DNA from 4 places in the Mycolicibacterium neworleansense genome. Region 3 is predicted to be linked to each of the others. Evidence: predicted binding sites of a transcription regulator. Region 3 holds the regulator's gene; each other region holds the start of a gene.
What was found. The regulator LexA, encoded in region 3, represses DNA repair genes until DNA is damaged. The targets are predictions, from matches to a motif close to CGAACANNTGTTCG.

Region 1: cofD (2-phospho-L-lactate transferase) is a predicted target of LexA. The motif match lies at 2,684-2,697, and genes of this name have one in related genera.
Region 2: BN2156_RS13650 (error-prone DNA polymerase) is a predicted target of LexA. The motif match lies at 3,610-3,623, and genes of this name have one in related genera.
Region 4: BN2156_RS07550 (HNH endonuclease signature motif containing protein) is a predicted target of LexA. The motif match lies at 2,051-2,064, and genes of this name have one in related genera.

The regions. Positions count from the first base shown of each region.
Region 1 covers NZ_CWKH01000001.1:2,618,305-2,626,144, forward strand. The annotation lists gene BN2156_RS12410 (phosphomannomutase/phosphoglucomutase) at 1-1,093, opposite strand, end outside; gene BN2156_RS12415 (DUF3499 domain-containing protein) at 1,200-1,619, opposite strand; gene BN2156_RS12420 (metallopeptidase family protein) at 1,751-2,173, shown strand; gene BN2156_RS12425 (WhiB family transcriptional regulator) at 2,220-2,609, opposite strand; gene cofD (2-phospho-L-lactate transferase) at 2,904-3,887, shown strand; gene BN2156_RS12435 (coenzyme F420-0:L-glutamate ligase) at 3,884-5,239, shown strand; gene BN2156_RS12440 (NUDIX hydrolase) at 5,236-5,784, shown strand; gene BN2156_RS31365 (hypothetical protein) at 5,794-5,925, shown strand; gene BN2156_RS12445 (DUF732 domain-containing protein) at 5,922-6,269, opposite strand; gene manB (mannose-1-phosphate guanylyltransferase ManB) at 6,361-7,440, opposite strand; gene BN2156_RS12455 (glycosyltransferase family 2 protein) at 7,442-7,840, opposite strand, start outside.
Region 2 covers NZ_CWKH01000001.1:2,848,960-2,856,799, reverse strand. The annotation lists gene BN2156_RS13665 (universal stress protein) at 1-847, shown strand, start outside; gene BN2156_RS13660 (APC family permease) at 844-2,400, shown strand; gene BN2156_RS13655 (hypothetical protein) at 2,488-3,492, opposite strand; gene BN2156_RS13650 (error-prone DNA polymerase) at 3,637-6,921, shown strand; gene BN2156_RS13645 (hypothetical protein) at 7,149-7,403, shown strand; gene BN2156_RS13640 (FadR/GntR family transcriptional regulator) at 7,446-7,840, shown strand, end outside.
Region 3 covers NZ_CWKH01000001.1:1,862,707-1,870,546, forward strand. The annotation lists gene BN2156_RS08715 (PhzF family protein) at 1-495, shown strand, start outside; gene nrdR (transcriptional regulator NrdR) at 508-963, opposite strand; gene BN2156_RS08725 (LysM peptidoglycan-binding domain-containing protein) at 1,128-1,547, opposite strand; gene lexA (transcriptional repressor LexA) at 1,829-2,551, shown strand; gene BN2156_RS08735 (LGFP repeat-containing protein) at 2,597-4,939, opposite strand; gene BN2156_RS08740 (acyl-CoA dehydrogenase family protein) at 5,120-6,280, opposite strand; gene BN2156_RS08745 (molybdopterin-dependent oxidoreductase) at 6,382-7,840, shown strand, end outside.
Region 4 covers NZ_CWKH01000001.1:1,620,262-1,628,101, forward strand. The annotation lists gene BN2156_RS07535 (ABC transporter substrate-binding protein) at 1-797, opposite strand, end outside; gene BN2156_RS07540 (4Fe-4S dicluster domain-containing protein) at 807-1,034, opposite strand; gene BN2156_RS07545 (GntR family transcriptional regulator) at 1,048-1,803, opposite strand; gene BN2156_RS07550 (HNH endonuclease signature motif containing protein) at 2,069-3,514, shown strand; gene BN2156_RS07555 (molybdopterin-dependent oxidoreductase) at 3,511-5,766, opposite strand; gene nusB (transcription antitermination factor NusB) at 5,861-6,349, opposite strand; gene efp (elongation factor P) at 6,352-6,915, opposite strand; gene BN2156_RS07570 (M24 family metallopeptidase) at 6,940-7,840, opposite strand, start outside.

The sequences.
Region 1 (7,840 bases), 760 kb from region 3:
CCGAGAGCGGGCGGTCCTGCTCCCCCAGTGCGGCGAGCACGTGCAGCGCCGCGAGCATGCCCGAGTCGGCACCCCAGAAGTCACGGAAGTAGTAGTGCGCCGAGTGTTCCCCGCCGAAGATCGCGCCGGTCTCGGCCATCAGGCCCTTGATGTAGGAGTGCCCGACCCGGGACCGCACGGGGGTGCCGCCACGTTCGATCACCAGCTCGGGAACGGCGCGCGAGGTGATCAGGTTGTGGATCACCGTGGCACCGATCTCGCGCTTGAGCTCGCGGGCGGCCACCAATGCGGTGACCGCGGAAGGTGACACCGGGCGTCCGAGTTCGTCGACGACGAAACAGCGGTCAGCGTCGCCGTCGAAGGCCAGGCCGATGTCGGCGCCGGTGGCCAGGACATGGGCCTGCAGGTCGACGAGGTTCGCCGGATTCAGCGGATTGGCCTCGTGATTGGGGAAGCTGCCGTCGAGTTCGAAGAACAGCGGGAGCACCGTGACACCGGGGATCGGTCCGAGCACCGCAGGCGTGGTGTGGCCGGCCATACCGTTGCCCGCATCGACCGCGATGCGCAGCGGCCGCAGCGTGCTGAGGTCGACCAGAGACCGGAGGAAGCTGCCGTAGTCGGCCAGCACATCGCGGTCGGACAGCGCACCGGCCGGGCCGTCGTAGGCCGGCACCCCGGCGATCACCTCGTCGGAGATGACCGACAGCCCGGTGTCCTTACCGACCGGCTTGGCCCCGGCGCGGCACAGTTTGATCCCGTTGTAGGCGGCGGGATTGTGGCTCGCGGTGAACATCGCCCCCGGGCAGTCCAACAGGCCCGAGGCGAAATACAGCTGATCGGTGGAGGCCAGTCCGATGCGGACCACGTCGAGGCCCTGGGCGGTGACACCATCGGCGAATGCGGACGCCAGCGTCGGCGAACTGGCACGCATGTCGTAGCCGATCACGACCTGTGCGGCACCCTCGCCGCGGACCAGTCGAGCGAAGGCACCGCCGACCTCGGCCACGAACGCCTCGTCGATCTGACTGCCGACCAGTCCCCGGACGTCATAGGCCTTGATGACATCGTGAACAGCCGCCGCTGGCCTAGACATATAGCTCCTTGTGAAACGGAATCGTTGGCGCCAGCCTAACCGTCGGGCGGCGTCGACACGTTCACTACTCTTGGGCCGGTCGTCGTCTGGCCGGGCCCAGTCCGTGCTAGTTGTCGGGGTCCGGCAACACCCGAAGGTGCCCGCGACGACGGCCGTTGGGCTCGGCCGGGCGCGCCGGCGGTGCCATCACCGCGCTGGTGCCCGCACCGGTCGAGGGATCGGAGAACCCGGCCACCACGCCGCCACGGGGAACCGCGCCGGGTTGGCCTTCGCGGACCGCATCGGCCAACGCCACCAGGTCGTCCTCATCGGGATGGGTGGGCAGCGGCCCGGCGTGGCGGACCAGCTCCCAGCCTCGCGGCGCCGTGATGCGGCCGGCATGGCCGACACACAAATCCCAGGAGTGGGGCTCAGACACCGTGGCCAGTGGTCCGACTACCGCCGTGGAGTCGGAGTAGACAAAAGTCAGCGTCGCCACGGCATAGTGCGGGCACCCGGGCCGGCAGCAGCGACGGGGAATATTCACGCTCCAGAGATTACTTTGGACGATCGCTGTGTGCCGCCGGACACGCGCAGCCGTCGGGCCCCCGATCCCGAACCGTTACGATCATCGCCGTGGCCCAGCGCAACCCATGGCGATCGCGTCGCGGCCGCGATATGCGCGGTCCGCTGCTTCCGCGTTCGGTTCCGGGCTGGCGCAGCCGCTCGGAACGGTTCGACATGGCGGTGCTGGAGGCTTACGAGCCGATCGAACGGCGGTGGGCGTCGCGGCTGCGTGAACTCGACGTCGCAGTCGATGAGATTCCGCGGATGTCCCCGAAAGATCCGGACAGTGTGCAATGGCCACCCGAGGTCATCGCCGATGGGCCGATCGCGTTGGCGCGGCTGATACCTGCTGGGGTCGACGTCCGAGGAAATGCGACCCGGGCTCGAATTGTCTTGTTCCGCAAGCCGATCGAGCGCCGGGTCAAAGGATCCGACGAGCTTGCGGACCTGCTGCATGAAATCCTGGTGGCCCAGGTGGCCACCTATCTGGGAGTTGAACCGTCAGTCATCGACCCGACAATCGACGACGACTGACGCCGAGTGCCACACCTTGCGATGAAGCGCTCTGCCGAACAGCGCGTCAGATGATGCCGCGCTTGAGCCGGCGACGCTCCCGTTCGGACAGCCCGCCCCAGATACCGAAGCGCTCATCGTGCGCGAGCGCGTATTCCAGGCAGGCGTCCTTCACCTCGCATCCTTGGCAGATGCGCTTGGCCTCGCGGGTAGACCCGCCCTTCTCCGGGAAGAACGCCTCCGGGTCGGTCTGTGCGCACAGCGCACGTTCCTGCCATTGGTCGTCTTCGGCTTCCGGATCAACATCAATGTGCTCGGGTACCAAACTCAGCTGAGGACGTCCGGCCGTCCCCATCGGTGTCTGCCCGGCGTCGATGTGCGGTGCGTTGTCTACCGAGCCGAGTAGCCGGCCGTCGAACCGGACCACACGATCGAAATCGCCGCTCTCATAAGACATTATCCCCCGCCTCCTCACTCGGTCTCGTAGATCCTAAGTGGAGCCCCACTATTGCGATGTGCGGTCACCCCATTCGAACATTTGATCGAATCTCGGTCCGCGACACCGGAATCGGTCACCAACCGGGAAATGACACATCTGTGATTACACACGTGTTAGCTGCCGGGGTCAAGCGCCAGGACGCGAATTCATACCATCTCGTAATGTCAAATCGGCGCGTCGCGACATCGGCGTGTCCTGGTCGTGACGACGTCGTTTCCATCCGCGCGCCCTCAACGCCTAGGGTCGGACGTTGTGAAGATCACCGTTCTGGTCGGCGGCGTCGGAGGCGCCCGGTTTTTGCTGGGGGTACAGCACCTGTTGGGCCTCGGCCAGTTCGCCGGGAGCGACAGCAAGCACGAACTCACAGCGATCGTGAACGTTGGCGACGATGCGTGGATGCACGGCGTCCGGATCTGCCCGGACCTCGACACCTGCATGTACACCCTGGGCGGCGGTATCGATCCCGAGCGCGGCTGGGGCCACCGGAACGAGACCTGGCACGCCAAGGAGGAGCTCGCCGCCTACGGCGTGCAACCGGACTGGTTCGGCCTGGGCGACCGGGACCTGGCCACCCACCTGGTGCGCACCCAGATGCTGCGGGCGGGCTACCCGCTGTCGCAGGTCACCGAGGCGCTGTGTAAACGCTGGTCACCGGGGGCGCGGCTGTTGCCGGTCACCGATGACCGCAGCGAGACCCACGTGGTGATCACCGACCCCGAGGATGGGGCACGGCGGGCGATCCACTTCCAGGAGTGGTGGGTGCGCTATCGCGCCCAGGTGCCCTCACACAGCTTTGCGTTCGTGGGTGCCGAGCAGGCAACTGCCGCACCCGGGGTCACCGAGGCCATCGCCGAAGCCGACGTGGTGTTGCTGGCACCGTCGAATCCCGTCGTGAGCATCGGGCCGATCCTGCAGATCCCCGGTATCCGGGGCGCGCTGCGTTCGACCAAGGCGCCGGTGGTCGGCTACTCTCCCATCATCGACGGAAAACCGTTGCGCGGCATGGCAGATGAGTGCCTGTCGATCATCGGTGTGGAATCCACCTCACAGGCCGTCGGTCAACACTTCGGAGCCCGGTCGGGCACCGGAATTCTGGACGGCTGGCTGGTGCACGAGGGCGATGACGCCGAGATCGAGGGCGTGCAGGTGCGTGCGGTGCCACTGTTGATGACGGATCCCGCGACCACCGCCGAGATGGTGCGGGCAGGTCTGGACCTGGCAGGCGTCGGGCTGTGACCGCCGCGGTGAACACCGAGCACGGGTCTGCCGATCGGATCGAGATCCTGCCCGTGCCAGGGCTTCCCGAGTTCCGGCCCGGCGATGATCTGGCCGCCGCCCTCGCCCAGGCGACACCGTGGCTGTGTGACGGGGATGTGCTGGTCATCACCAGTAAGATCGTGTCCAAGTGCGAAGGCCGCATCGTCACCGCCCCTTCCGATCCGGAGGAGCGGGATACCCTGCGGCGCAAGCTCATCGACAGCGAGGCCGTCCGCGTTCTGGCGCGCAAGGGCCGGACCCTGATCACCGAGAACGCCATCGGGCTGGTCCAGGCCGCCGCCGGCGTCGACGGCTCGAACGTCGACTCGAACGAATTGGCCCTGCTGCCCGTCGATCCCGACGGCAGCGCACAGGCGCTGCGCGCGGGCCTGCGTGAGCGGCTCGGCGTCACCGTCGCCGTCGTGATCACCGACACCATGGGCCGCGCCTGGCGCAACGGCCAAGCTGATTTCGCCATCGGCGCATCCGGGCTCACCGTGCTGCACGGTTACGCCGGCGCCCGCGACCGGCACGGTAACGAACTGCTCGTCACCGAGGTGGCCGTGGCCGACGAGATCGCCGCGGCAGCCGATCTGGTGAAGGGCAAGCTCACCGCAATCCCGGTCGCGGTGGTGCGGGGCCTGGATCTGGCCGACGACGGGTCGAACGCACGCACGCTGCTCCGGTCCGGTGAGGATGATCTGTTCTGGCTCGGCACGGCCGAGGCAATCCAATTGGGACGCAATCAAGCTCAGCTGCTGCGTCGCTCGGTGCGCGCATTCTCCGCTGAACCGGTCGATCACGCCCTCATCGAAGCCGCCGTCGGCGAGGCACTCACCGCGCCCGCCCCGCACCACACCCGCCCGGTGCGCTTCGTCTGGGTGCAGGACGCCGCTACCCGTACCCGCCTGCTCGACCGGATGAAGGACAAGTGGCGGGCTGATCTCACCTCCGACGGCCGTGACCCGGAATCCGTCGAGCGACGCCTCAGCCGCGGCCAGATTCTCTACGACGCACCAGAACTCGTGATTCCGTTCCTGGTCCCCGACGGTGCTCACAGCTATCCCGACGAAGCCCGGACCCAGGCCGAGCACACCATGTTCACCGTGGCGGTGGGCGCTGCGGTGCAGGCCCTGCTGGTGGCATTGGCGGTTCGCGAGGTGGGCAGCTGCTGGATCGGCTCGACGATCTTCGCCGGTGATCTGGTGCGCGCCGAGCTCGATCTCCCCGCGGACTGGGAACCTCTGGGCGCCATCGCAATCGGACACCCCGCAGAACCGCAGCCGCCACGCGACCCGGTCCCCACCGACGGCCTGCTGGTCGTGAAGTGAGCGCCGAGAGCCTGCACGCCTCGGCAGTCGAGGTACTGACGCATTGGCAGACACCCGATCCCGGCCAGGACACCTTGCGCCATGCAGTGCTGTCGTTTCTGGCCGCCCGTCCCGATGCCTGTCTGCGGGCGTGCGTGCCCGGCCACATCACCGCCTCGGCACTGGTTGTCGACCACACCGGAACTCAGACGTTGCTCACCCTGCATCCCCGCTTCGGCCGCTGGCTGCAGCTCGGCGGGCACTGTGAGGAAACGGATTCCGACATCCGGGCCGCCGCACTGCGCGAGGCCACCGAGGAGTCCGGCATCACCGGGCTGGCCGCCGACCCGCAACTGGCGGCGCTGCACGTGCATCCGGTGACCTGCTCGTTGGGCGTACCGACCCGCCACCTCGACATGCAGTTCGTGGTGCGGGCCCCGGCCGGCGCCGAGATTGCCTGTAGCGACGAATCTTTGGACCTGCGCTGGTGGCCGCTGGATGCGCTGCCCGAGGGCACCGACTTCGGCCTTCAACAACTCGCCGACTCGGCGGCGCGAACCGTCTAGTCTGGGCCGGTGAACCGCGGCGACAATATCGTGGTGGTGGGCCGGTCGCCCAGCAAGGCCGAGGCGGTGGACAGTGCCGCAGGAGATCCTGTTCTGGCACAACAACTCTGGGACCGCAGCCTGGAAATGGTCGGAGCCTAGCCCGGAGCCTGCGTGCAGTACGCGCGGCGGGCCGCCCGCAGTGCGACCGCGGACTGCTGCGGCGTGGCCGCGTACTGGCCGGCCATCTGATCGATCACCGCCTGCGCGGGTGTCCCGGTGTAGAGCAGCCGGCACATCTCGCGGCCCACCAGCAACAGCTGGTCGTCGTCACCGGGAAAGACCCCGCGCGTGGCTTTGAGATAGGCGGTGTCTTCCGCGGTCAGCGGTATCGGCCAGGCCGCCGCCTGCGGGGCAGTGGTCCCGAGAAGCGTCCCGAGCACCAGTGCCGCCGCGATCGGCGCCGCCGCACTGCGCCGCAATCCGTTGAACAGTCCGTCGAACATGACCCTCCCCTTCGCCGATAACGGCGTAAGGCGCAGTGGGGGCCGGCAAACACACTTCTTTCGACGCCGCTGCCGCGCTGGTGGCGCAACCTCAGACGTCGGTGGAGTACCGGATACCGCCGTCGGGGATGGCGACCCCGGGCCACACCCTGGCGCCGCGCAACAGTTCGCAGCGGGCACCGATGTCGGCCCCGTCGCCGATCACACCGTCGCGGATCAGCGCCCGCGGGCCGATGCGGGCTCCGAAGCCGATGATCGAACGTTCAATCACCGCACCGGCTTCCACGCGTACGCCGTCGAAGATCACCGCGCCGTCCAGGCGTGCGCCTGCGCCGATCTCGGCTCCGCGGCCCACCACGGTGCCGCCGATCAACAGGGCGCCCGGCGCCACCGCCGCACCCTCGTGAACCAGGGACTCACCGCGCTGGCCGTTGAGCGCCGGCGACGGTGCGATGCCACGGACCAGATCGGCCGATCCACGCACGAAATCGTCCGGTGTGCCCATGTCGCGCCAGTACGAGGCGTCGACGTACCCGCACATCTTCAGTCCACGGGAGAGCACCTCGGGGAAGATCTCGCGCTCTACGGACAGGGCGCGACCGCGCGGGATCTGGTCGATGACGTTGCGGTTGAACACATAACAGCCGGCGTTGATCTGGTCGGTCGGCGGATCCTGGGTCTTCTCCAGGAACGCGGTCACGAAGCCGTCGGCATCGGTTGGCACACAGCCGAACGCACGAGGATCACTGACGCGCACCAGGTGCAGCGTGACGTCTGCCTGGTGGGCGTCATGTGACTCCAGCACCGCGCCCAGGTCTGCCGCCGACAGCACGTCACCGTTGAACACCATGGCAGTGTCGTAGCGCAGCTTGTCCGCCACGTTGGCGATCGCGCCACCGGTGCCCAGTGCCTCGGTCTCGGTGACGTATTCGATCTCGAGCCCGAGGTCGGAGCCGTTACCGAACGCCTCCTCGAAAACCTCGGCCTTGTACGAGGTGCCCATCACCACGTGCTTGATACCGGCCACGGAGATGCGCGCCAGCAGGTGAGTGAGGAACGGGACGCCTGCCGTCGGCAGCATCGGCTTGGGTGCTGAGAGCGTCAACGGCCGGAGCCGGGTACCACGGCCGCCGACGAGTACGACAGCGTCCACTTCCGCGGGATTGATCACGTCAGCGCCCTTTCGCGTGCTTACGTCGAGAACTACCGACCACCAGGCCCGCTCGTGCCGCCAGCGCGCCCCGAATTGTCCACCGTAACGGCGCCTGCCAGGGCGCCGGGTATCGATCAGCCAGAAAAGTGTAGGTACTGCGGTGATGGGCGGCCAAGTTGCGCGCCGGATCGCGGCCGGTGGAGTGCCCCTTGTGGTGGAGCACCTCAGCCGACGGCACGTAGACGTTCTGCCACCCGGCCCGAGCGATGCGGTCACCGAGGTCGACGTCCTCCATATACATGAAGTAGCGCTCGTCAAACCCGCCGACGGCGTCGAAGGCCTCCCGGCGCATCAGCAAGCACGAGCCGGACAGCCAGCCGACCTCGCGCTCACTGGGTTCCTGACGGTCTTGGCGGTA
Region 2 (7,840 bases), 990 kb from region 3:
TCTGGCCTTGGCGGTCCGGTTCGCCCGGACATTGGGCGCCGAGGTCAACATCTGCATCGTGCTACCGCCCGACACCGCGCCGCCGGGGACCGTACCCAAAGGTGGCGGCTACGAGGAAGTCGTGGCCGAACAGGCGCAGGGCTGGCTGGACGACGCCTTGGCCTCGGTGCCCGACGACGTTGTGGCGCACACGCATCTGAGCTTCGACGAGTCGTTCACCGACGGCCTGATCCGCGAAGCGCTGCGGCTGCAGGCGGCCGCCATCGTGGTCGGTGGCGCCGGCGGCGGACTGGTCGGCAGCTTCTCGCTGGGGTCGGTGGTCAACGAACTGCTGCACTCCTCACCGGTGCCGGTCGCGGTGGCGCCGCGCGGAACCCGTGATTCCCGGGTGCAGCGCGTGCACGAGATCACCTGCGCCATCGGCCGGCGTCAGGGTTCGGATCTGTTGCTCGCCACCGCGGTCCGGGCCAGCCGGGTGGCGGACGTCCCGCTGCGGCTGGTGTCGTTGGTCGCACTCGATCCGACTTTCGGCTCGCTGCGCGGCGACGCCGAGGCGGTCCGGTCGCACGCGCTCGCCCACGCCGAACGCACCCTCGATGCGGCCAGAAACGAACTGCCGGCTGATTTTCCGGTGACCTCCACCATCGTCAACGGCCCAAGCGTCGAGGCTGCCGTCGAACAGTTGAGCTGGGATGACGGTGACGTCATCATGGTCGGGTCCAGTCGGCTCAGCGCGCCACGGCGGATCTTCCTCGGCTCCACCGCGGCGAAGATGTTACGGGTGTTGGACGTACCCATGGTGGTTGTGCCCCGGGATGAACTGAAAGACGGCGAGGACAACTCATGACCGAGTCCGCATCGGAACGCGAGTCGCATCAGAAGCTCGAGGAGGCCGAACACCCGGCGGGGCTGGTGTCCAAGGGGCTTGCCGCGGGCAAGGTCGGTACGTTCTCGGGTGCGATCCTCGGGATCTCATGTGTGGCACCCGGATACACACTGACGGCGAGCATCGGCCTGATCGTCGCCGCGGTCGGGCTGAAGATGCCTGCGATCTTCATCGCCGGCTTCATCCCGATGTTCCTGACCGCGTACGCCTACCGCGAGCTGAATTCGCGTGCGCCTGACTGCGGTGCGTCGTTCACGTGGTCCACCAAGGCATTCGGGCCATATGTCGGCTGGATGTGCGGATGGGGCATGGTGGTCGCGTCCATCATCGTGCTGTCCAACCTCGCCGCTATCGCCGTCGAGTTCTTCTACCTGTTCATCGCCCGGGTCACCAACCACCCGCCGATCGCCGAGCTCGCCGACAACAAGGCCATCAATATCGTTACCACGCTGGTGTTCCTGGTGATCGCGACTGCCATCGCCAGTCGCGGCATCACAACGAGTGAACGGGTGCAGTACGTCCTGGTGGGTTTCCAGATGGTGGTGCTGCTGGCGTTCGCGGTGCTGGCGTTCGTCCATGTGGGCCGCGGCGACGCCCCGGCCGGCTTGTCGTTCGACCTCGACTGGTTCAACCCGTTCAGCGGACTGGTGTTGAGCGCCTTCGTGGTTGGCGTGACCGGATCGATCTTCGCCTTCTGGGGCTGGGACACCTGCCTGACGCTGGGGGAGGAATCCAAGGATCCGACGAAGGTGCCGGGCCGGGCCGGATTGCTCTGCGTGCTGTCCATCCTCGCGACGTACCTGCTGATCGCGGTCGCGGTCATGATGTACGCCGGCGTCGGCGAATCCGACCTCGGACTGGGCAATCCGGACAATGCCGAGAACGTGTTCGCCGCACTGGCGGACCCCGTGCTGGGCACCTGGGCCGGCCCGCTGCTGTTCCTGGCGATCCTGGCCTCGTCGGTGGCCAGCCTGCAGACCACGTTCCTGCCCGCCGCGCGGGCGATGCTGGCGATGGGCGCCTACAAGGCCTTCCCGCCGCGCTTCGCCGAGGTCAGCCCGCGCTACCTTGTGCCCACCTACGCGACCGTCGTCGCGGGCGTCGTCACCGGTGTGTTCTACACCGTGGTGAGTCTGCTGTCAGAGAGCGCCTTGCTGGATACCATTGCCGCCCTTGGCATCATGATTTGCTGGTACTACGGCATCACCGCGTTCGCGTGCGTGTGGTACTTCCGCCGGGAGCTGTTCACCAGCGCCCACAACGTGGTGTTCAAGTTCCTGTTCCCACTGCTCGGCGGGATCGTGCTCGCGGCGGTGTTCGTGATCTCGATCGGCGAGAGCATGGACCCGGAGAACGCCAGCGGCGCGGCGATCGGCGGCATCGGCCTGGTGTTCTTCATCGGCTTCGGCGTGCTGCTGTTCGGTGCCGTGCTCATGTTGATCTGGCGGTCGGTCAATCCGGCGTTCTTCCGCGGCGAGACACTGCGCTACGACACACCGTCGCTGGTGGACTGACGCACGAGCACCGCGAAATCAACGAAATGGTCGTCACCGCACGGTCTTCACGACCACAGCGTTGATTTCGCGGTCGAAGCCTCCGAGCTATCCGGCCGCGTTGCCGATGCCGGACTCGCCCTTGTTGTGCGCCAACTCGAACGGATCCAGCAGGTCCCACACCGTGGTCACGGCCTGGACCTTGAGTTCGGCGCCGGGCTCCTCCAGGTTGATCAAGTCGGCGATGATGTCGTAGCCGTAGTACACCGCCGACCCCGGCGGCGTGGTCTTGATCAGCTCGTTGATGATGGTCTGCCGGGCAGCCCGCGCGGCGTCATCGTCACCCAGCGCCGGTGCCAGGCTGGGCAGAATCTTGCTGATCGGGATCACCGCATTCACCCACGGCACGATTTGGGTGCCCCGGTAGATCTGCTCGGTCGCCTCGCGCACAAGCGGTTTGAGCTCGTTCGGCGCGGCGCCCATCAACGCATCCCGCAGATCCAGGATCTCGGGGGGAATGTCCTTCGGCTCGGGATCATTGTCGCGCAGGGGGTTGGGGTCCCACGGCGTAGCTGCCTGGTCCTGGACTGCGGCGACCTTCGGGGTGACCGAGGTCTTGCTCGTCGGCTGCGCGACTGTCTCGGTATCCGGCTTTTCCTCCACCACGGGCGTCGGCTTGGGAGCCGCGGCCTGCTTGGGAGCGAACAGGTCCTTGAGCTTGGCGACCTGGCCGGCCTCGAACTCCTCGGCACTCGGCTTCGGCTTGGGCTTGACAGCCACCGGCTTGGCGGGCTTGGCGGCCTGCACGGTCTTGGTGACGTGCGCGGCCGCCTTCTCGATCTTGTCGGCCTGCTTGTCGATGCTTTCCTTGACGCTGTCCTTGACCTTGGACAGCGGCTTGGCGCGCTTGGTGTCGCCGGCCTTTGTTTCACCACGCTTGGGCCCAGCGTTGACGCTCGACGTGCTGCTGGTCGATTCCTTGGCCGCGCCGTCACCCGAATCCGCGTGGGCGGTGCCTTGGCCGGCCACGGCGATCGCCGCTCCGACTCCTGCCGCTACCGCGACACCACCGAGATAGCCGATGTACTTGGTTGACGCTGACGTTGTGGCCATTGCCTGCCTTTCAGACCCGATCCCCAGCCCAGAGGCATCGTAGGGGGCCGCGGCGTGATCGGCATCACGAGGTGACCTACACCCACGTGCTGCCATGCACCCACGCCACTCCTGGTTCGAACAATTGTTCGATACACTGGTCTGGTGGGTTGGCATAACGGGCCGCCGAGCTGGTCGGAGATGGAGCGGGTGCTTCCCGGCAAGCCCCGCCGGTCCGGGCTGCCGCTGGAGCCCGCCGGCGACGGCGGGGACAGCCCGGCCTGGTCCCGCAAGCGTGGTGCCTATCAACAGCCGGACATCTCCCGCATCGGCGGTTCGGTGCGTTACGCCGAACTGCACACGCACAGTGCCTACAGCTTCCTCGATGGAGCGAGTACGCCGGAGGAGTTGGTCGAGGAGGCGGCCCGGTTGAACCTGCGGGCCATCGCGCTGACCGACCATGACGGGCTCTACGGCGTGGTGCGGTTCGCCGAGGCGGCCAGGGAGCTTGACGTGGCCACGGTGTTCGGTGCCGAGCTGTCGCTGGGAAACGTCCCCCGCACCGAGGACCCCGATCCGCCCGGCCCGCACCTGCTGGTGCTGGCCCGTGGGCCGGAGGGATACCGGCGGCTGTCCCGCGAGATCGCCAAGGCGCACCTGGCCGGCGGTGAGAAGGGTAAGCCCCGCTACGACTTCGACGAGCTCACCGAGGCCGCCGGTGGGCACTGGCACATCCTCACCGGCTGTCGCAAAGGTCATGTCCGCCAGGCGCTCTCGGAAGGCGGTCCGGAAGCCGCCGCCACCGCACTGGCCGACCTGGTGGACCGCTTCGGGGCGGACCGGGTCAGCATCGAGCTCACCCATCACGGCCATCCGTGTGACGACGAGCGCAACGCCGCTCTGGCCGGGCTGGCTCCACGGTTCGGCATACCGGTGGTAGCCACCACCGGTGCGCACTTCGCCGCCCCCGAGCGGGGCCGGCTGGCCATGGCGATGGCCGCGATCCGGGCCCGCAACTCGATGGATACCGCGGCCGGGTGGCTGGCCCCACTGGGCGGGTCGCATCTGCGCTCGGGGGAGGAGATGGCCCGGCGGTTCGGTACCGAGATCGTGACGGCAGCAGCGGATCTCGGTGATCAATGTGCCTTCGCGCTGGCGCTCATCGCCCCGCAACTGCCACCGTTCGACGTCCCAGCCGGACATACCGAGGACAGCTGGCTGCGGCATCTGGTCATGACGGGGGCGGCTGAGCGGTACGGGCCGATCAACCATGCCAAGAAGGCCTATGCACAGATCGAACACGAGCTGCGCATCATCGAGCAACTGAAGTTCCCGGGCTATTTCCTTGTGGTGCATGACATCACCCGGTTCTGTCGCGACAACGACATCCTGTGCCAGGGCAGGGGATCGGCGGCCAATTCGGCGGTCTGCTATGCGCTCAAGGTCACCAACGTCGACCCGATCGCCAACGAGCTGCTGTTCGAACGGTTCCTGTCCCCGGCCCGCGACGGTCCACCCGACATCGATATCGACATCGAATCGGACCTGCGCGAGAACGTCATTCAGTACGTCTACGAGCGTTATGGCCGTGATTACGCCGCCCAGGTCGCCAACGTCATCACCTATCGCGGACGCAGTGCGGTCCGCGACATGGCCCGAGCGCTGGGTTTCTCCCAGGGGCAGCAGGACGCCTGGAGCAAGCAGCTCAGCCGGTGGAATGGGCGTCCGGACTCGCCAGAGGCAGAGGACATCCCGCAGCCGGTGATCGAGTTGGCCACCCAGATCGCCAACCTGCCGCGGCACCTCGGCATCCACTCCGGCGGCATGGTGATCTGTGACCGCCCGATCGCCGACGTGTGCCCGGTGGAATGGGCCCGCATGGCCAACCGCAGCGTGCTGCAGTGGGACAAAGATGACTGTGCGGCAATCGGTTTGGTCAAGTTCGACCTGCTCGGCCTCGGCATGCTCTCGGCGCTGCACTACGCCATCGATCTACTGGCCGAGCACAAGGGCATCACCGTGGACCTGGCCAAGCTGGATCTGTCCGAACCGGCGGTCTACGAGATGCTGCAGAAGGCCGACTCGGTCGGGGTGTTCCAGGTGGAGTCCCGCGCACAGATGGCCACCCTGCCCCGGCTCAAGCCGCGGGAGTTCTACGACCTGGTGGTCGAGGTTGCGCTGATCCGGCCCGGCCCGATCCAGGGCGGCTCGGTGCACCCTTACATCAAGCGGCGCAACGGTCTGGAGAAGGTCACCTATGACCATCCCTCGATGGAGCCGGCGCTGAAGAAAACGCTGGGGGTGCCACTGTTCCAGGAACAGCTCATGCAATTGGCCGTCGACTGTGCGGGTTTCACTCCGGCCGAGGCCGACCAGTTGCGCCGGGCGATGGGTTCCAAACGCTCCACCGAGAAGATGCGCCGGCTGCGGAGCCGGTTCTATGACGGCATGGCCGAGCTTCACGGCATCACCGGTGACGTGGCCGAGCGGATCTACGAGAAACTGGAGGCGTTCGCCAATTTCGGTTTCCCGGAGAGTCATTCGCTGAGTTTCGCGTCATTGGTGTTCTACTCGTCGTGGTTCAAACTCCACCATCCGGCGGCGTTCTGCGCGGCGCTGCTGCGGGCACAGCCGATGGGGTTCTACTCGCCACAGTCGCTGGTGGCCGACGCGCGCCGGCACGGGGTAGTGGTACACGGCCCTGATGTCAACGCCAGCCTGGCCTACGCCACGCTGGAAAGCGCAGGCATGGACGTGCGGCTGGGGCTGGGCAGCGTCCGCCACATCGGCGACGAGCTGGCCCAGCGCCTGGTCGACGAGCGAAATGCCAACGGGCCGTTCGAAACCCTGATCGACCTGACCAACCGGGTGCAGCTGTCGGTACCGCAGACCGAGGCGCTGGCCACCGCCGGTGCGCTGGGTTGCTTCAAGATCAGCCGGCGCGAGGCGCTGTGGGCAGCGGGTGCGGCGGCCACTCAGCGGCCGGACCGACTGCCGGGGGTGGGCTCGTCGTCGCACGTGCCGCCGTTGCCGGGGATGAGCGCCCTGGAGCTGTCGGCTGCCGACGTGTGGGCCACCGGTGTCTCGCCGGACAGCTATCCCACTCAGTACCTGCGCGCCGACCTCGACGCGCTGGGGGTGATTCCCGCCGACAAGTTGCTGGATGTCGTCGACGGAACCCGGATCCTGGTTGCCGGGGCGGTGACTCACCGGCAGCGTCCGGCGACCGCGCAGGGCGTGACGTTCATGAACCTCGAAGACGAGACCGGGATGGTCAACGTGCTGTGTGCGCCGGGGGTGTGGGCGCGCTACCGCAAGCTGGCGCAGACGGCACCGGCGCTGGTGGTCCGCGGCATCGTGCAGAACGCCAGCGGGGCGGTCACCGTGATCGCCGACCGGATGGGCCCGGTCGAGCTGAAGGTCGGCTCGCGGTCGCGAGACTTCCGCTGACCCACTGTGAGTTAGGTAACCCTTATGACTGGGACGCGGCTCGTGTTAACCTCAAGTCCTCAGAGGACCTGAGCAATTTTCGAGTTCGCCGGAGGTCGGATCGGTCCGAAGTGCGGAAGGGGATCCAAATGAAGTGCATGACCAGCAAATGGTGTGGACGTGTTCAACCACGCTCTCGTCCAACGCCACTGGGCCGGACGCTGGGGGCGGTAGCAGCGCTCCTCGGCGTGTTGTTCGGTCCGGCTGCAGTGGTCAGTGCGGCGCCCTCCGGACCGTCTTCGGTTGATCAGGTCGTCAGCAAGCTCAAGGCGCAGGGATATGCCGTCGTCGTCAACAGATTCGGCACAGGACGAACCGATGACTGTTCGGTCACCGCGGTTCGGCCCGGCCAGACGTATTCGCGCACCGACCACGGCGTTCCGGGCGGCGACCTCTCCACCACGGTCACCGGTAAGACGGTGTATGTCGACGTGAAGTGCTGAGCAGTTCGACCACGACCCCTAAGATCATCAGAGGATTTTCTGATGACGAGGAGGCTGGCGGTGGCGGTTCGTACGGTCGAACGTGATTCGCTCGTCGTGCAGTGCAGCGCCGAATTGAGTCGTCTGATCAAGCAGGGCGAGTGGCCAGTTGGTGCCCGCATTCCGAATGAGCAGGAGCTGGCCAGGCTTCTCGGGGTCGGCCGGTCCACCAGCAGGGAAGCCGTCCGGTCCCTGATCGCCTCCGGTCAACTGAGTTCCAGACAAGGCTCCGGCACCTTCGTGGTCTCCGCAACGCCGGTTTCAGAACTCGATCGTCGAATCCAGCAGTCCGACATCGGCGACGTCGCCGAGGTTCGGCTGCTGTTGGAGGTCGAGGCCGGCCGGCTGGCCGCGCATCGTCGCACTCAAGCGGACCTTGAACAGATCAAGCGCGCCCT
Region 3 (7,840 bases):
TTCACCCCGGTCGCCGAGTTGCCGTTCGCCGGGCATCCGACCGTCGGCGCGTCGTGGTGGCTGCGCGAAATCGGGTTTCCGGTCCACACCCTGCGGGTGCCTGCGGGCATCCTCCAGGTCGACTATGACGGCGATCGTGCCGTCGTGAATGCCCGCTCGGAGTGGGCGCCGGAGTTCGCCATCTACGACCTGGCCTCGGTCGACGAACTGCTCGCCGCCGACCCCGACGATTTCGACGAGGCCGAGGAGAACTATCTGTGGGCCTGGATCGACAAGGAGAAGGGCACGGTGCGATCCCGGTCGTTCGCACCGCATCTGGGCATCCCCGAGGACGAGGCCACCGGGGCGGCTGCGGTTCGGATGACCGACTATCTCAGCCGGGACCTGACGATCGTCCAGGGAAAGGGATCGGTGATCGAGACCCGCTGGAGTCCTGAGGGCTGGGTTCGCCTGGCCGGCCGCGTCGTCAACGACGGCACTTCCCAGTTGGACTGAGGAGGGACCGGACTACGCCTCGGCGCGGTGGGCCCGCAGCGCCTCGATCTCACGCTCGAAGTCTTCGGCCGAGGAAAACGACCGGTACACCGAGGCGAACCTCAGGTAGGCCACCTCGTCCAGTTCACGCAGGGGACCGAGAATCGCCAGGCCGACCTCGTGGCTGGGGATCTCCGGTGTGCCCAGGCCGCGGACCGCGTCCTCGACCTTCTGCGCCAGCACGTTGAGGGCATCGTCGTCGACCTGACGGCCCTGACAGGACCGGCGCACCCCGCGGATGACCTTCTCGCGACTGAACGGCTCGGTCACCCCGCTGCGCTTCACCACGGCCAGCACGGCCGTCTCAACGGTGGTGAACCGCCGACCGCACTCAGGGCAGGACCGCCGGCGCCGGATGGCCTGACCCTCATCGGTCTCTCGGGAATCGACCACACGCGAATCAGGATGACGGCAGAACGGACAATGCATTACCGCTCCTTCGTCATGCCGTCGGACAACTAGTTCGAGCGCCCTTGAGCGTACCCGCGATGCCCGCGGCAGACTCACCGCCGGGTCCAGTGGGGTGTAGGTGCTCATGCCGACGCCGGCCAGTGTGGCTGACTGCCAGGACGATTCAGCGGACATCGCGCTGCTCAGCCAACCGGCGCGAGCAACGTCTGCCCGGCATCGACTGCCGCGGAATCGAGCTGGTTGAGATCACGGATCTGCTCGACGACCCGCGCCACCGGGGCGTCCGGGGCGACCCGCCGGGCCACCTGCTGCAGCGTCTCCCCTGACTTCACCTGAACCACCGCAAGTTCGGTCGGGCTCGGCGTCTGTGCGTCGGCGCCCAGCACGCCGCCGAACTGGGCAACCAACCCCAGCCACACGGTGATGCCGGCCGCGACCAGCGCCAGCAAGACCGTTGTCAGCGGCGTGATGGGCCGGCTGCGGTGCGATGCCCGCGACATCAGCACGCCGGTTCCGCGGTAGTGGACCGAACCACCGCCGGGCCGGCCGGGCGCGGGCGGCGCGCGGCGGCGAGTTCGGCGTGACGGGGACCCGGACAGCACGGGAACGGCTTTCGGCGGGGATATCGATGATCGCCATCTGACTGCCTTTCGGTGGGACGGATTCGCTCCTGTGTTCGAACATAGTCGCTCAAGTGTTCGATGGATAGAACATGTGATCGAACTGTTGCCAAACGATAGAACAGGGCACCGACAAGTACGGCCGGGCGAAGCCCGCGCGGACCCCGGCCCGGGACCCACAGGGCCTCCACCAGCGGACAAGCCCACGACACGCGTCGAACACATGTTTGATTAATGTTCAAGCAGCGACTACATTCGGCCACATGAGCGACGACCGCAGCAGGGACGGCAGCACCGACAACCCGGCCGGATCGGACGACACGGGCCCACGCCGGGCCGAGGGCGGCCTCACCGACCGGCAACGGACGATTCTGGACGTGATCCGCGCGTCGGTGAACAGTCGCGGTTACCCGCCCAGCATCCGAGAGATCGGCGACGCGGTCGGCTTGACCTCGACTTCGTCGGTCGCCCACCAGTTGCGCACCCTGGAACGCAAGGGCTATCTACGACGCGACCCCAACCGGCCGCGCGCGGTCGACGTGCGGGCCGCCGACGATCCGGCGGCCGCCGCCGTGGTCTCCACCGACGTGGCCGGCTCCGATGCGCTGCCCGAACCGACCTTCGTCCCGGTGCTCGGCCGGATCGCGGCGGGCGGTCCGATCCTGGCCGAGCAGGCCGTCGAGGATGTCTTCCCGCTGCCCCGCGAACTGGTCGGCGAGGGCTCGCTGTTCCTGCTCAAGGTCGTCGGGGACTCGATGGTCGACGCCGCCATCTGCGACGGCGACTGGGTGGTGGTGCGCCAGCAGAGCGTGGCCGACAACGGGGACATCGTGGCAGCCATGATCGACGGCGAGGCCACCGTCAAGACGTTCAAGCGGACGCGCGGTCAGGTCTGGCTCATGCCCCACAATCCGGCGTACGACCCGATCCCCGGTAACGACGCCGCGGTGCTCGGCAAGGTCGTCACCGTGATCCGCAAGATCTGACCGGCCGGGATCGTCCCGGCCGCGGACGGCGGCCGGGACAAGACTTCAGTCCGTTCGGACGAAACCGTTGGTACGAGCGAATTCCTCACTGGCGAACCAGATCTCGGCCACCGCGTCGTCGTACTCACTGCTGTCGGGTGCCCAGTACCGGCCGGACTTCGTGTCTGCCTTGATCGGGTAGCCCTCCGGCGCGCGGTTCGGGTCTTCCAGCGGTAGGTGGATTGCCGTGGCGCTGGGGATCTCCTCGAGTTCGATGGCCGCGTGACGCCCGCTGTGCGTCTCGCTGCTGTACGCCTCGGCCTCGGTGATGACGCGGGTCGGAGCGGTGTCGACATTGTCCTGATCGTTCGGCGCGGCAAAGCCGCCCAGCGCCGCGAAAGCTGACGCCCCGCTCACGCCGCCCGGCGGACTGACGAGCGCCCCGGTGTCGGCCAGGTCCTCATCCGCGAGCTCCGCTTCGATCTCGACATCGGCGTCGTCGCCCTCGGCGACCTCCTCGAAGTCCGCGTCGATGGGGGTGTCGAGGTCCTCGTCGTCGAAGTCCTCGTCATCGAAGTCATCCTCTTCGAAGTCGTCGTCCTCGAAGTCGTCATCGTCTTGATAGCCGTCGTCTTCGTAGCCGTCGAAGCCGCGGTCCGGCGCCGGGCCGGCCAGGCGCGGGGAATCCTCGGGCGGCTCATCGTCCTCACCCGGCGATCGGTACCCGCCGGCCGAACCCTGTGGAGCGGCCCACTGACTGACCGGCATGGCGATGTCGGTGGGACCGTCGTACGGGGACGCCGCAGCCCCGGACTCGTCGGCCGGTCCGGCGAATCGCGCCGTCGTGGCTTCACCGGCACCGTAAGCGCCACCCGGCCGGTAGCCGCCCACCGCCTCGCCGCCGCCCTCATCTTCGAATTCGTCGCGGTCGTACCCGCGCGATTCGTAGCGCGCCTCGTCGTAGCGGCTGTCGTCATAGCGTGAGTCCCCGGGCCCGCCGTCGTCGTAGTCATCGTCGAACGGATCGCGGTCGAAATCGTCATCACCACCGGCCCGGCGGCGGTGCCACAGCGCGGCCCCGACGATCAGACCTGCCAGCAGCAGCACCGGGACCACCGCGATCAGCCACCACCAGCTCCAGTGCCAGGTGAACGGCTTCTTGGTGTCACCGGTCGAGGGTTGCGGACCGCCGGCATGCGGCTGTCCGAGACCCGGAATCTGCAGGCCGCTCAACTCGGAGGCGAGCTTGGAGGGTTCGGTGGTGAACTTGTTGGCCTCGCGATCCCAGGAGATCGCTCCCCCGCTGAACCGCTGACTGATCACCGAACCGTCTTCGGTCTGGTCGGCCATCGGGGCGCCCAGTGCACCCTTGGCCCCGCCCAGCTTGTCCCAGGCCGCCTTCATCGCGCCTCGGACGATCACTGCGCCGTAGTCGGGGGTCCAGAAGATGACGGGTTCGTCGGCCGCGGCGAAGGTGCTGATCCGGCTGTTGGGTCCGAGGCCGCCCTCGGACTCGCTGGCGGTCGGGAAACCCAGATCGCCTTCGGGGCCGCCGACGCTTTCGTACTTCTCCAGCAGTTGACCGGTGACGGCGTTGGCCCCGGTGGCCGGACTGTAGAAGATCTTGCCGCCGGCGTAGTTCTGGCCCAGCCCGTCGTTGCCGATCGGATATTGGTCACCGTCCTTGGCGCCCAGCGGGCCCATCGGCCCGCCCGCCGCGCGGCGAGCCGCGGCGATCGCCGCGGCCGGGTCCGAAGGGACGTCCAGACCGGCGAGCTGATCGGCCAGTTCCGGCGGCACCGTGGTGAACGCCTTGGTCTTGCGGTTCCAGGAAATCTCACCGCCGGTGAACTTCTGGGAAATCACATCGCCGTCGAACGACTCGTCGTCGGCCGGGACGCCCAGCACTCCGGCGGACCCGCCGAGCTTGTCCCACGCGGCGTTGATCGCACCCCGGACCACCCGGGCACCGGTGGCCGGGGTCCAGAAGATGACGGGGTTGTCAGGCGCGCTCAACGTCGAGTTGCGGCTGTCGGCAGCCCGGCCCGCGCCCTCGTCGATGGTGGGGAATCCCAGATCGCCGTCGGCGGCGCCGCCCAACGACTCGTACTTCTCCAGAATCGCGCCCTGCATGAAGTGGGCGCCGGTCGCCGGCGTGAAGAACATCTTGCCGCCGGCGAAGTTCTGCGCGAAGCCCGAACCCACTGCGTACACGCCGCCCTGCCGCGGTCCGAGCGGCCCGCCGTCACCGCCGTTGGCTTCCCAGGCGGCGACGATCGCCGCGTCGGCATCGGACTCCGGGGTGGCCGAAGCCACCGCCGGCACCGTCAAAGCAGCGACCACGAGTGCGAGCAGGCCGACCGCCAACCGCCACACGGCCGCGTTCAGCCTCGCTCCAGGCCTAGTCATGCGCCCTCCCCGCTCGTTCGGCAAAGTTTCCTCAGAAGTGTCCCGCCCCGACAACTTTGCTTCAGCAGGTGACGATAACCAAGGAACGTGGCCGATCATGGCCAAAAAACCCGCAATATCCGGGTGTTCTGACCCAAAATCGGGCTTTCCCGGGTGTTACCCGCGCAATATCGGGGGTGCCTAGACGCCCAGACTGCGTCCGATGATCTCCTTCATGATCTCGGTGGTGCCGCCGTAAATGGTCTGCACCCGAGCATCGAGGTAGGCCCGCGCCACCGGATACTCACGCATGTAGCCGTAGCCGCCGTGCAGCTGTAGGCAGCGGTCGATGAGGTCGACCTGCTTCTCGGTGGAGTACCACTTGGCCATCGCGGCCTGCTCCACGGTGAGCTTCTCGTCGAGGTGCAACCGGATGAACTCGTCGACCATCATGCGCACCACGGTGGCCTCGGTCGCGAGTTCGGCCAGCAGGAACCGGCTGTTCTGGAAGCTGCCGATCGGCTTGCCGAATGCCTTGCGTTCCTTGGTGTACTGCACCGTCTGCTCCAGCACGGCCTCCATCGCCGCGGCAGCCATGATGGCGATCGAGATGCGCTCCTGCGGCAGGTTCTGCATCAGGTAGACGAAACCCTGACCTTCCTCACCGAGCAGGTTCTCGACCGGCACCTTGACGTCGGTGAACGACAACTCGGCGGTGTCCTGGGCCTCCAGGCCGATCTTGTCCAGGTGCCGGCCCCGTTCGAAGCCCTCCATGCCGCGCTCCACCACCAGCAGGGAGAAGCCCAGCGCGCCCTTCTCCGGGTCGGTCTGGGCGACGACGATCACCAGGTCGGAGTGGATGCCGTTGGTGATGAACGTTTTCGATCCGTTGAGCACGTAGTGGTCGCCGTCGCGGACCGCACGGGTCTTGATGCCCTGGAGGTCGCTGCCCGTACCGGGTTCGGTCATTGCGATCGCCGTGATCAATTCACCGGTACAGAACTTGGGCAGCCAGCGCTGCTTCTGCTCCTCGTTGGCCAGGCGCAGCAGATAAGGCGCGACGACGTCGTTGTGCAGGCTGAAGCCGATGCCGCTGTAGCGGCCGGCCACGGTCTCCTCGCAGACGATCGTGTTGTACCGGAAATCGTCGTTGCCGCCGCCGCCGTACTCCTCGGGCACCGCCATGCCGAGAAAGCCCTGCTTACCCGCCTCGAGCCAGACTCCGCGGTCAACGATCTTGTCCTTCTCCCACTGGTCGTGGAAGGGCGCGACATGCTTGTCCAGGAATGCGCGGTAGGACTCGCGGAACAACTCGTGCTCCGGTTCGAACAACGTGCGGTCGTATTTCACAACACTGCCCATGGTGTGACCTCCGGTACTGGTTACGGATTTGGGGCCAACCTATACCAACCGGGTGGTTGGTCAGCTCCGGGGAGGGTGGGTAGCGCCCGTAAACTCTGGTCATGCCCCGGTCCCCCATGAGCCTTGCGCACTGGGGCGCCTTCACCGCGGACGTCGCCGACGGCGACATCGCCGCCGTCACCGCACTCGGCAGTGACACCGACCCCTCACCGTTGCTCGGAAACCTCCCCGGCTCCATCCGGCACCGCTCCCGCGTCGCCGGGCCCGCGGTGCGCCGCGGCTGGCTGCGTGACGGCCCCGGTCCCAGCGCCGAACGCGGCGCCGACGAGTACGTCGCGGTGTCGTGGGACGAGCTCACCGAACTGCTGGCCGACGAGTTGCGGCGCGTCGTCGACAGCTACGGCAACGAGGCGATCTACGGTGGGTCCTACGGCTGGGCCAGCGCCGGACGCTTCCACCACGCCCAGAGTCAGGTCCACCGCTTCCTGAAAATGCTTGGCGGCTACACGTTTTCCCGCCATTCCTACAGCCTGGGCGCGACCGGGGTGATCATGCCGCGGGTGGTCGGGACCCATGACGACCTGTTCAAACGCTCCACCGACTGGGATGTCATCGCCGACCACACCGACCTGCTGGTCTGTTTCGGAGGTGTCGCGCTGAAGAACACCGGCATCAATCACGGTGGCACCACGGCACATCCGGCCCGCGACGCGCTGCGCCGGATGCGGGAGCGCGGCGGACAGGTCGTGTCGTTGAGCCCGCTGCGCGATGACGTCGACGGCGACTGCCGCTGGCTGGCCCCGGTGCCCGGCACCGATGTGGCGGTGATGCTCGCCCTGGCCTATGTCCTGGCCACCGAGGGGCTGGCCGATCTGGATTTCCTGGAGACACATTGCACGGGGTATCCGCGGTTCGAGCGTTACCTGCTGGGTCGCGACGACGGTGTCGCCAAGAGCCCCCGGTGGGCGTCGGCGCTCAGCGGTCTGCCCGCCGGCGAGCTCACCGCCCTGGCCCGGCAGATGGCCGCGTCGCGCACCCTGGTCACTGTCAGCTGGTCCCTGCAGCGGATCCGGCACGGCGAGCAGGCTCCGTGGATGGGCCTGACCCTGGCCGCGATGCTCGGCCAGATCGGTGTTCCGGGAGGTGGTTTCGGGCACGGCTACGGGTCGATGAACGAGCCGGGGCTGCCGCCGCTGCGCTGCGGCCTGCCCGCCCTGCCGCAGGGGCCCAACCCGGTGCAGACGTTCATCCCCGTCGCGGCGGTCGCCGACATGTTGCTGCACCCCGGTCAGCCGTTCGATTACAACGGCATGCAATTGACCTACCCCGACATCAAGTGCGTGTACTGGGCCGGCGGCAATCCGTTCCACCATCACCAGAACATCCCGCGATTGCGCCGGGCCCTGTCGCGGGTGGACACCGTCGTGGTGCACGACCCGTACTGGACGGCGATGGCCAAGCACGCCGACATCGTGGTGCCCTCGACCACCGCCTATGAGCGCGAGGACTATTCGGGATCGCGCAACGACCCGCTGCTGGTGGCCATGCCCGCACTGGCGC
Region 4 (7,840 bases), 240 kb from region 3:
TTGAGGAAGTCGGTGGCGTCGAGCTGAGCCTGCAGGAAGGCGTCGAGCACTTCGGGATGCTCGGCCGCATAGGCGCGCCGCACCACCACACCGTGCAGGGTCGGATAGTTCAGTTCGGCACCGTCGAAGAGCAGCTTGGCCTTACCCTGGTGTACCAACAGCCCCGGCCACGCCACGAACTGCGAAAGTGCCTGTACCTGGCCGGATTCCAACGAGGACGCACCGACCTGCGGCTGCTGGTTGAGTACCTCGACCCCGGTCTTGGCGTCGATACCTGCCTTGCCGAGCGCTTGCACCAGCATGCCGTGGCCGGCTGATCCGACGCTGGCCGAGACCTTCTTGCCGGCCAAGTCGGTCAACGATTTCGCCGGCGAGTCAGGCGAGACCACAACCATGTTCAGCGCGCCTTTCGGGTTGTACCCGGTGACCGACACGATTTCGGTCTTGGCACGTTCGTTGGCCTGTGTCTTGGATCCGTTGATGAGCATCGGATAGTCGCCCATCGAGCCGATGTCGATCTTCTCGGCCACCATCTGCGCGGTGATCGGGGCGCCGGTGTCATAGTCCTGCCACGTGACGTTGTACTTCGTGCCGGTGCGGGTGGTGATGTCGTTCAGGCGCTGTTCCAGGTAACCCTGGGCGCGCAGCAACGTGCCGGCGGTGACGGTGTTGATGGTCTTGGACTGGTAGCCGACCACGACGTCGACGGTGTCGGCGGATTTGGTAGCCGAATCCAGAGAGCATCCGGCCGCCGCGAGGGTCAGGCCGGCGGTCAGGGCGATCAGGGCTGTTTTCACTTCGGTCCTCTAGCGGATGAGATAGGGCATGTTGACGGAGACGGCGCCGGTTGGGCAGCGAGCGGCGCACGGCCCGCAGTACCAGCACTCGTCGACGTGCATGTAGGCCTTGCCGTTGTCAGGGTTGATGGCCAGCGAATCAAGCGGGCACACGTCGACGCACAACGTGCAGCCCTGGATACACAGGGATTCGTCGATGGTCACCGGGACATCGGCGCGTTGATTGACCAATGTCATATGTTGCTCCCAATCATGTGTCTCGGATGAGGTTGCCGCGCATGGTGATTCGATCACCACGCATCCTGATGTACTCCAGGTCGACGGGTGTCCCGTCGTCCAGACTCGTCAGCCGCTCGGCCATCAGCAGCGCCGACCCGGCCGGCACCTGCAGCGTCGCGGCGGAATGCGGATCAGCCGAAACCGCTTCCAGGGCAAGGCCGGCCCCACCGAGGCGGCGCCCGCTGACCCGTTCGATGAGCGCGAAGATGTCGTTGCTTTCGAGCGGGTGCTCGATCACCTGCTCACCGATGTCGGGCGTCAGGTAGGTGAGGTCCAGCGACAGCGGCAGATCGGCGAGATAGCGCAGCCGCTCGATGAAGACCACCTGCGCACCGGGCTCCAGCGCCAGCTTGCGGGCCACCGCGGGCGGGGCGGACAGGCGCTGCACGGCGCGGACTTCGTTGCGGACATCGCCGTAGTCCTTGAAGGTCTCCTTCAGGCCCACCAGCGCATCGAGGCCGTGGTCGTACTTGCGGGCCGCCACGTGTGTGCCCACCTTGGTGCCACGGTCGATCAGGCCCTCGGACTTGAGGACTGCGAGAGCCTCACGGATCGTGTTGCGGGACACGAAGAATTCGGCGGCCAGCTCGCCCTCGGCCGGCAGGGCGTCGTCGTAGGTGCCCTCGTAGATCTGATGGCGCAGCACGTCGGCCACCTGGCGAGCCTGATCGGCACGCGCGCGGCGACTCGGCAGCGATACGGGATGGCCTTCGGGCTGGGACGACACGCACTCAAGGTAAGGGGCGATTCAGGGGTGCCGCAGTGCGGCGAAGTCACCGTTTACGCAGGTTAACCGATTGCGCCGCCGGCTGAGGTGCCGTACCTGGCGAAACCCCGGCGCCGACCGGCATTACGCCACCCCGGCCGCGACGAGAATTTACAAATCGCGGTGAGCGAAAGTCGCCGCGTGGGCCTGAAGAACTTTCGCCACTGTGGCCACATCGGCCCCAAACAGCGGTTTCCTGTCAGGGTATCGAACTAGTGTTCGAATCATGAAGGTCGGGTTGGCGCAGAACCGGGATGCGGTGCAGACCGCGCTGGCCGGCCACCTGGCTGCGACCTCGACGCTGGCTGACGTCGATTTCACCAGGTTCGGCACCGCCGAGTTGTTGGCGCTCCAGTCGGAACGCGAGCGCCAGGCCCGCACGCAGGCGATGATCGATCACCGGATCCAAGCCGCCCTGATGGGTCAGGCCGCCCCGCACGAGATCGGTGGCAAGTCCTGGAAGGACGTGCTGGCCACCCGGATGCGGATCAGCGGCAAGGAAGCCTCACGCCGCGTGGCCGCGGCCGCCGATCTGGGGCCGCGCTGTGCCATCGGCGGTGAGGTGTTGGAGCCGCTGCTGCCCGCGTGCGCCCAGGCGCTGCTGGCCGGCACGATCAACACCGAACACATCACGATCATCCGGGACACCGTGGCGAAGGCCGAAAAGTACGTCAACACCGCCGAACTCGGCCAGATCGAATCAGACCTGGTGGCCGCAGCGACCCGCGACACCCCCGAAACGCTCAAGGCAGCTGCCGACAAGCTGCTGTATCTGCTCAACCAGGACGGCGACGGGCCCGATGTCGCGGCACACCTGCGTGGGCTGCGGGTCGGCAAGCAGGACGCCGACGGCCTGGTGCACGTCGAGGGCTGGCTGGACCCCGAGGCCGCGTCGTATCTGACTACGGTCACGGGCGTGTGGGGCCGGCCGGGCATCAACAACCCCAACGATCCTGAGCCACTGCACAACCCCACGCCCAACCCGCTCGAGGCTCCAGTCGCCGATGTCGAAGTGCCCAAAGCCGATTCGCAGGGCCCCGACGCCTGCCACCAGCAGGCCGCCGCCGACCGTGACGCCCGGACCCAGGCGCAGCGCAATCACGACGCACTCAAGGTCGCGTTGCGCGAAGTTCTGATGTCCAAACGGCTCGGCCGGCATGGCGGGCTTCCGGTCACCGTGGTCGTGTCCACCACCTTGACCGAACTGGAGGCCGGCGCCGGAATCGCCGTCACCGGTGCGGGCATCCGGATGCCGATGAATGACCTGATCCGGTTGTCCTCCCACAGCTTTCACTACCTCACCGTGTACAAACACCACACCGCCGAACCGCTGTACATGGCCCGCACCCAAAGGTTGGCCACCAAAGCTCAACGACTGCTGCTCTATGACCGTGACCGCGGCTGCACCCGCCCGGGTTGCACCGCAGCGGCCGACTACTGCCAGGTTCACCACGCCGAAGCCGACTGGCAGCATGGCGGACAGACCGACGCCCCCGGCCTCGCCCTGAGCTGCGGACCTGACAACCGCCTCGTCGGGCTCGGCTGGACCACCAGTGTCGACCCCGACACCGGCCGCATCCACTGGCATCCACCGCCGCTGATGGACACCGGCCAAGGCACCGTCAACCACCACTTCCACCCCGAGGAACTATTGGTTCCTCCAGAGCCCTAGCTGTGAGCCAGCGTCCGGCTGACTGTCACCGGGATGCCATTGAGTGCACCATTGCCGGACGGCTCGTCGATGAAGTCCGGCAACGACAGGATGTTGGTGTTCACCCCGGGTGACGCGTTCGCGACGCCCAGCCGCGTGCCAGGCTGACCGTGACCCCAGCCGTGCGGCATCGACACCACGCCCGGCTTGATCGCATCGGTCACCTCGACCGGCACTACGATCTTGCCTGCGGTCGACGCCACTTCCGCGTTGTCGCCGTCGGAGATACCGCGCTCGGCGGCGTCGCGGCTGTGCATCAGCAGGGTGCACCGGTCCCGGCCCTTCATCAGCGAGCCGACGTTGTGCAACCAGGAGTTGTTGGAGCGCAGATGCCGCCGGCTCACCAGCACGAGGTCGTCGGGATTGCGTTCGAGCCGCTCGGCCAGCCGTGGCAGGTCGTCGAGCAGGTATTGCGGCGCCACCCGGATCTTCTTGTCCGCGGTGCCGAGCACTTCGGGTACGCGCGGCACCATCGGGCCGTAGTTGATGCCATCCGGGTGGGCCTTGAGCTTCTCCAGGGTCAGCCCGTCGGCGTTTTCGCCGTACCGGTCGCCGAATGAGGCGGTCCGCAGGGTCAGGTCGAGCATGCGCTCCGGGCCGCCGTGGTCGTAGTGCCGGCGAATCTCCGCGCCGTCCAGCCCCTGGGTGAAGCACAGGTAGTCGAACCAACCGTCGTCGAGCGCGGCGATGTCGACGTCCTCGGCGGGGGTGCCGGTGCACAGCCCGGTCAGCCGGATCAGGATCTCCCATTCCTCAGGCGCATCGGGATCCTCGCGGTGGAACACCGGTGGCGAGTACCGGGCGAAGCTGTTGATCGCCGCACCCAGCAGCAAGTCAGCGGAGTGCGCCTGCTCGAGCGCCGAAGCACCGGGCAGGATGACGTCGGCGTGCCGAGTGGTCTCGTTGAGCCACAGGTCAATTGAGATCATCGCGTCCAGTTGCGGCAGTGCCTCGTCGAGCTTGTCGCCGCCCGGGGTGGACAACACCGGATTGCCGGCCACCGTAATCAGCGCCTTGAGCTGCCCCTCGCCGGGCGTGACGATCTCTTCGAGCATGCACGACACCGGCACCTGGCCCAGCACCTCTTTGGCCCCGCGGACCCGGGTGCGGTAGCGGCCGAAGTTCGGGGCGCCGTCCTCCAGGCCCGGGATCGGCTGGCCGGTGACGGTCCAGGCGGTCGGGGTGGCGAACATCGCGCCGCCGGGGGTGTCGAAGTGGCCGGTGACGATGTTGACGACGTCGATCAGCCAGCTCGCCAGGCTGCCGAACTCCTGGTTACAGGTGCCGATCCGGCCGTAGACCACCGCACGCGGGGTGCCGGCCAGCTCGCGGGCCAGTGCCCGAATCCGCTCGGCATCGATACCCGTTGCGGCGGCGACTCTTTCGGGCGACCAGTCGGCGACGGCCCGCTCCAGCGCGGGGACCCCGTCGAGGTGCCGTTCCAGATCGCCGAGGTTGACCAGCCCTTCGTCGAAGACGGTGTGGATGATCCCGAGCAGCAGCGCCGCGTCGGTGCCGGGCGTGATCGGCAGCCACTCGTCGGCCTTGGCGGCGGTGGCGGTGCGCACCGGGTCGATGACGATCACCTTGCCGCGCTTACGGATACCGGCGATGATGCCCATCACGTCGGGGGCGGCCAGGAGCGAACCCTGGGAGGCCGCGGGGTTGGCCCCCATCACCACCAACAGGTCGGTGCGCTGGATGTCCGGCGTCGGGAAGGCCCACCAACTGCCGTACATCAGGTGCGACGACAGGTTCTTCGGCCACTGGTCGATCGTGCCCGGCGAGTAGGTGATCGGCATACCGGACAGGCCGAGCAGGATCGCCGAGTAGCGCGACAGCGAAAACGAGTGCGCCAGCGGGTTTCCGGTATAAGCCGCGACCGCGCCGATGCCGTACTTCTCGATGACGGGAGCGATCAGTTCGGTACAGCGACGGAACGCGGTGTCCCAATCGACCTCGCGCCACTGGCCGTCGACCTTGATCATCGGACGGCGGATCCGGTCCGGGTCCTCGTGCAGCGCGGCCAGCGACGCACCCTTCGGGCAGATGTGACCCGCGCTCCACTGATCGGACTTGTTCGGCCGAACGCTGGCCACCAAACCGGCGGAGACCTGAATCTCCAAGCCGCACATCGCCTCACACAGCGGGCAAGCGTGCAGGTGCAGGCCGTCCTCGCCGACGTCCGCGATCTTTCTCGGCTCGAGTCCCATCAGCGGCCTCCGAATGTCGGTACGGGTCCTCACACACGTAACAACATCGTGGCACCGAATGGCACCGGTGATCCCGGTGTTCGGGATACGCGTTCTACTGCTCGGGGCGGTCCTGAGTCGCGCCCTGCACGGCCGCAGCCGCGGCGCGGATCTGCGGCGTCACCAGCATCACCTGGCCGAGCACGCCGTTGACGAACCCGGGCGACTCGTCGGTGGACAGCTCCTTGGCCAGCTCGACGGCTTCGTCCACGGCCACGGGCTCGGGGACGTCCTCGGCGTGCAGCAGTTCCCACACCGCCACCCTCAGGATGGCCCGGTCCACGGCGGGCAGCCGCTCCAGCGTCCATCCCTGCAGATGCGCAGAGATCAGGTCGTCGATGTGGGCGGCGTGCTCGGTGACACCGCGTGCCACCGACACCGTGTAGGGGTTGAGCGGGGTGACGTCGGACTGGTCCTCGGCCAGGGCGGCTCGGCCATCGGCCACCGCCTCCGGCGTCAGACCGCGCGCCTCGGCCTCGAACAGCAGGTCCACGGCGCGCTTGCGGGCCTGGTGACGGCCCCGGTCGCCACGGCGGTCAGGCATGGTCAGCCATTCACGCGGCCGAGGTAGCTGCCGTCGCGGGTGTCGACCTTGAGTTTGTCGCCGGTGTTGATGAACAGCGGAACCTGGATCTCGGCGCCGGTCTCCATCGTGGCGGGCTTGGTGCCCGCGCTGGAACGGTCACCCTGCAATCCGGGCTCGGTGTGGGAAACCTCGAGCTCGACGGACACCGGCAGTTCCAGGTACAGCGGAACACCGTCGTGGAAGGCGATCTGCACCGGCAGGCTCTCCAGCAGGAAGTCGGCCAAGCGGCCGACGAGCGACTCGGACAACGGATGCTGGTTGAAGTCCTCGGAGTCCATGAAGACGAAGTCGTTGCCGTCGCGGTACAGGTAGGTGGCGTCGCGGCGATCCACGGTGGCGGTCTCCACCTTCACGCCCGCGTTGTAGGTCTTGTCGACGACCTTGCCGGACACCACGTTCTTCAGCTTCGTCCGCACGAAGGCCGGGCCCTTACCCGGCTTGACGTGCTGGAATTCGACGATCTGCCACAGCTGTCCGTCGATCTGCAGGACAAGCCCGTTCTTGAAGTCGGCAGTCGATGCCATGAGGGTGTAGCTCCTAAGCTTTTGTCACAAAATGGCCAGTTCCTTGGGGAACCGGGTAAGCAGGTCGGGTGCCGCCTCTCCGACGACCAGGGTGTCCTCGATCCGGACACCGCCGCGATCGGGCAAGTAGACACCTGGCTCAACGGTGACCGCAGAGCCAGCAAGCAGTGTACCGGCGGCAGCGGCATTGATTCCCGGCGCTTCGTGGATCTGCAGTCCGACGCCGTGCCCGAGGCCGTGGCCGAAGTTGTCGCCGTAGCCCGCATCGGCGATGACCTGGCGCGATGCGGCATCCACCGCACTCAGCGAGACACCGGGAGCCAGTGCGTCGCACCCCGCCTGCTGCGAGGTGGCCACCAGGCCATAGACGTCGCGCTGCCACTGCGCCGCCGGGCCCAGCACGAACGTGCGCGTCATGTCGGAGTGGTATCCCTCCACCAGGGCACCGAAATCGATCTTGACGAAGTCCCCCGCGGCCAGCACCGCATCCGTGGGCCGGTGGTGCGGGATGGCGGAGTTCGCGCCCGCCGCCACGATGGTCTCGAAGGACGGCCCGTCGGCACCGTGTTCGAGCATCAGGGCTTCCAGCTCGTTGCGCACCTCGCGCTCGGTGCGGCCGGGACGAAGGGCGCCACGCTCCAGCAGGTCCATCAGCGCCGCGTCGGCGGCCTCGCAGGCCAATCGCAGCATCGCGATCTCGCCGGCGTCCTTGACCTCGCGCAGGGCCTCCACGGTGCCCGCGGCGCGTACCCACTCGACCGTGTCGCCGGCGGCCTTCTTCAGGGCCGTGTAGGCGTCCACGGTCACCACGTGGCTCTCGAAACCCAGCCGCACGGCACCGGCGCGGGCGGCGCGCCCGGCCAGATGTGACCCGCAGGCCCGTTCGATGACCACCTCGGCGTCCGGTGACTGATGCGCGGCCTGC